One region of the Enterococcus sp. LJL99 genome, then DNA from elsewhere that is predicted to be linked to it. Evidence: predicted binding sites of a transcription regulator. Region 1 holds the regulator's gene; the other holds the start of a gene.

Region 1 (2,210 bases):
AGAAGCAGTGATGCTTCTTTTTTTGGCTCTTTGTCAAATAGGACTGATAAGCAAGATTAATTAAAAATCAGAATGGAGGAGTGACTCTTTCATTCTGATTTTTTTGTTATGTTACCTTAATTAAACCGTTGATCAGAAAAATTCGTATTTTCATGTTCTCAAATGATTTAAATCCATAAGAAATGCGCTTAAGGGTTTTAATATGTGTATTTTTTGCTTCTATTTTACCGTTAGAGTACGGATAAATCATGGCATTTCGAATCCCTTCTTCAAACTTAAAAAGGGTCTGTAGTTTCTTTCGAAACTCCTCATCTAAAGTAGCTGGAAGCTCGTTAAGTAATGCAAAAAATTCATCAGGATTTTTCGTTCTAAACGCATCAGTCAAGTCGTGAAAGCTACCGTAGGCTTCTTTTAAAGGTTTAGAGTAGTCTACTAAGCGATCAATCATCATAGCTTCAGTTAAGTAAGGATATTTATCTGTAATTCTTAGCATTTTTTTGATATCATCTGACATAGACATATCGTCCTCTCTGTTTGTTTTTTTGTGGTAAATTAATCATACATGAGAACGATATGTTTTTTTATACTTAAAATGAAAAATGGGGCTGAAGAATCATTTCTGATTCATCAGTCCCATAAATTATAGAGCCATTTTTTAGAGAGCTACTATATACGCATAATTTTTAAAATGTAAGAGCTTTAGTTCATATCCTTGATACTTATTAAATGATATTTGATTAATTAACTCTTTTTTATTTTTTATATTTAATCAAGCATTCTTCTTTATTTACGCATCAAACTTCTGTATAATTATGGTCAGTAATAGTCAAGGAAAAGGTGAATATCATGAGTAATCAAAATACTTCAGACTTAATTGAAGCCTATCTAAAGAAAATTTTGGAAGAAAGTAACAAGATTGAAATTCGTAGAGCAGAAATGGCTAGTTTATTTAATTGTGTTCCTTCCCAAATCAATTATGTAATAAATACTCGTTTTACTATACAAAGAGGCTATTCTGTGGAAAGTAAACGTGGCGGTGGCGGTTATATTCGGATTGCTAAAGTACAAATTTCTGATAGCCATCATTTATTGAAACAAATTCAACAACTTATTGGAAATTCGTTGTCTGAAAAAGATGCTTTGATTTTTGTTCAAAAGTTATATGAAGAAGGTGTTGTTACAAAAAAAGAAGGAAATATTATTCTTTCTGCACTTGCTAAACAAACTTTAACTAAAATTGAAGCAAACGAAGAATATTTACGAGCGCAATTAATGCACTCGTTTCTAGAACGTTTGAGTTATGAGGAGGAATGAGAATATGGATGAATTATTTACAGAAAGTGCCAAAGCAGTTCTAGCTATTGCACAAGAAGAAGCGAAATATTTTAAACATCAATCTGTTGGTTCAGAACATTTACTGTTAGCATTAGTACTGGAACCCAATGGCATTGCTGGGAAAACATTACGTCAACTGAATACAGATAAAAATGATATTCGCGAAGAAATTGAGCATTTGACAGGATATGGAACCGTGAAAAGTTATCCTAAAGGTGCTTACTTGCCATATTCTCCTAGAGCGAAGCAAATATTTGCTTATGCAGGTGATGAAGCAAAACGTTTAGGTGCTTCAAAAATCGGAACGGAACATATTTTACTCGGTTTACTAAGAGACGAAGACATTTTGGCTTCTCGTATTTTGTTAAACCTTGGTTTAAGTTTATCTAAAATGCGCCAATTGTTAATGAAAAAAATGGGCGTCACAGATCCACAATTAGCTAGTGGGATGAATGGTCGTCGTAGAAATAATCAAACACAAAAAAATGCAGTCAAGGGAACTCCGACTCTCGATTCTTTAGCGCGTGATTTAACGAAGTTAGCAAGAGAAAACAATTTAGATCCGGTTGTTGGTCGTTCGAAAGAAGTCCGTCGCTTGATTCAAATTTTAAGTCGTCGTACGAAAAATAATCCTGTCTTAGTTGGAGAACCTGGTGTAGGTAAAACGGCTATAGCGGAAGGATTGGCACAAAAAATTGTTCATGGTGAAGTACCGGAAGATATGTTGGAGAAACGTTTGATGATGCTTGATATGGGCGCTTTAGTTGCTGGGACAAAATATCGCGGAGAATTTGAAGACCGATTGAAAAAGGTGATTGATGAAATCTATCAAGATGGACAAGTTATTTTATTTATAGATGAGCTTCATACCTTGA
Region 2 (2,210 bases), on a different contig from region 1:
TTTGATTTTGCTCAAGCTGAAGATCCATTTGCATTGCGAGTTGTTGACCGTGTTTGTTACTTTTTAGGTTTGGCAGCAGGGAACCTTGGAAATACATTGAACCCATCAAGCATTGTTATTGGTGGCGGTGTTTCGGCAGCCGGTGAATTTTTACGAATCAGAGTTCAGAATTATTTTGAGGAATTCACGTTCCCACAAGTGCGTGAAAGTACCTCAATTAAATTAGCTCAATTAGGAAATGAAGCGGGTGTTATCGGCGCGGCTTCTCTAGCACTACAATTTGAAGATCAATAAGAAGGGAATTTAACGATGATTTTTTGGATTATTAACGCTATTTTAATAGCCATTATTGCTGGTTTTGGAATAAACGAGTTATATTTACGAATTATGGCAAGAAGGGCAGCTACAACCTTATCTGAGGACGAATTTAAAGAAGGAATGCGGAAAGCACAAGTCATTGATGTCCGCGAAAAAGATACTTTTGATGCAGGGCATATTTTAGGTGCGCGAAATATGCCTTATCCAACGCTTAAAACAATGATTGCTTCAATTAGAAAAGATCAGCCAGTTTATCTTTACGATCAGAAAAAAGCGTTGAGTATTCGTGCGGCAAATCTGTTACGTAAAAATGGCTTTAAGAACCTTTATATTTTAAAAGGTGGCTATGAAGGTTGGACAGGTAAAACGAAGAAAAAAAATGCTTAATTTATAACTGTTTTTATGCAATAATAAAAAAGTAACTCTGAAAGAGGTTGGGACAATTGTCTCAGCCTCTGATTGATTTCTGATGAAGAATTAGTCATTAAGTCACGTATTTTGCTATTTTTTAAGGTCAAAATAGGTCATAAATCTGGACAAATTTCTTGATTACGGTATTATTAATATAGAAGCATAAGGAGGTCAATACTATGAATTATTTAGAAGAAAATGAAGAAATTGAAACACCAAGTCAACCAAACTTGTTTATGAAAAAATTATTTGAAGAACGTACAATTTTGATTTATGGTGAAATCAATCAAGACTTGGCAAGAGAAGTAACCTCACAATTATTGTTACTAGCCGCTATGGGCGACGAACCAATCAAAATTTTTATCAATAGCCAAGGAGGGCACGTTGAGGCCGGCGATACGATTCATGATATGATTCAATTTGTTAAGCCCGAAGTGATTGTTATCGGAACTGGTTGGGTAGCAAGTGCTGGAATCACGATTTATTTAGCTGCTGAGGCAGAAAACAGATATAGCTTACCAAATACACGCTATATGATTCATCAACCTGCTGGTGGAGTCAGAGGTCAAGGAACTGAAATTCAAATCGAAGCAAAAGAAATCGTAAGAATGCGTGAACGTGTGAATCGTTTGATTGCCGAAGCAACAGGTCAAACATACGAGAAAATCTCTCAAGATACAGACCGTAACTTCTGGATGTCTGCGAGTGAAGCAAAAGACTATGGAATGGTCGCAAACATCATTCAAACAAGCGATGAAATCAAAAAATAGGATAAAGATAAAAGAACAAGTTTAGGTCTTTTAGCTGAGGCAAAACGATGATTTAGTTTTGCTTCAGCTTTTTTACTATGCGACAATTCTAAATTGTTCTTGTCAGTATTAGCTGAATCAGTGTAGAATAAAGAAGATAAACAAAAGAAAGTAGGAACGAATGTGAAACCAAATTTAGGGTATTATGTACAAAAAATCAATGATATTGTGAAAGAAACAGAAGAAGTTGGCGAAAAAATGAATGTGTATTATGAAGAAATTCGTACAGCCATTAACGAAGATAAAACCAATGAGTTAGCACCAGAAAGAATTGCTGAAATCCGTACGATTTTTGAAGAAGGAACAAAAGAATATACAATATTATTAGAAAAAGCTTCTCAATTACGTCCACCAGCTCGAGTGATGGGGATTCATAAAAAATTCGAACGTTCTTATATTGAGTATTTAAATGGTTGTATCGAAATGGTTACCTCATTAGATGCTGAAAAAGGCGTAGATGTCGCTTTATTTGATGCTTCAGAAGAAAAACAAGATAAAGCAACGGATGATATTTCATTTGCAATTACAAGAATGAGTAATCTTTTGTTAAAAAAATAGAAAAAAGACAATAAAAAAAGTAAAAAATAGAATTAATTAATTAAAATATCATAATTTTTTTAATAGACAATTTCAATAAAATAAGGTAATATTAACTCATACCAACAACAACCT

What was found. Region 1 encodes CtsR, which represses protease genes until heat stress. Its sites were predicted from a motif close to TTGGTCAAAAAAGGTCAAANA; they were not measured.
Region 2: ACYSNW_RS16445 (ATP-dependent Clp protease proteolytic subunit) is a predicted target of CtsR. The motif match lies at 829-849, and genes of this name have one in related genera.

Annotation. Positions count from the first base shown of each region.
Region 1 covers NZ_JBTXLT010000003.1:399,990-402,199, reverse strand. Annotated here, with positions in the region: partial or broken gene ACYSNW_RS07170 (transposase) at 107-475, opposite strand; gene ACYSNW_RS07165 (CtsR family transcriptional regulator) at 847-1,314, shown strand; gene ACYSNW_RS07160 (ATP-dependent Clp protease ATP-binding subunit) at 1,319-2,210, shown strand, end outside.
Region 2 covers NZ_JBTXLT010000015.1:40,398-42,607, reverse strand. Annotated here, with positions in the region: gene ACYSNW_RS16455 (ROK family glucokinase) at 1-294, shown strand, start outside; gene ACYSNW_RS16450 (rhodanese-like domain-containing protein) at 310-705, shown strand; gene ACYSNW_RS16445 (ATP-dependent Clp protease proteolytic subunit) at 909-1,499, shown strand; gene ACYSNW_RS16440 (hypothetical protein) at 1,662-2,096, shown strand.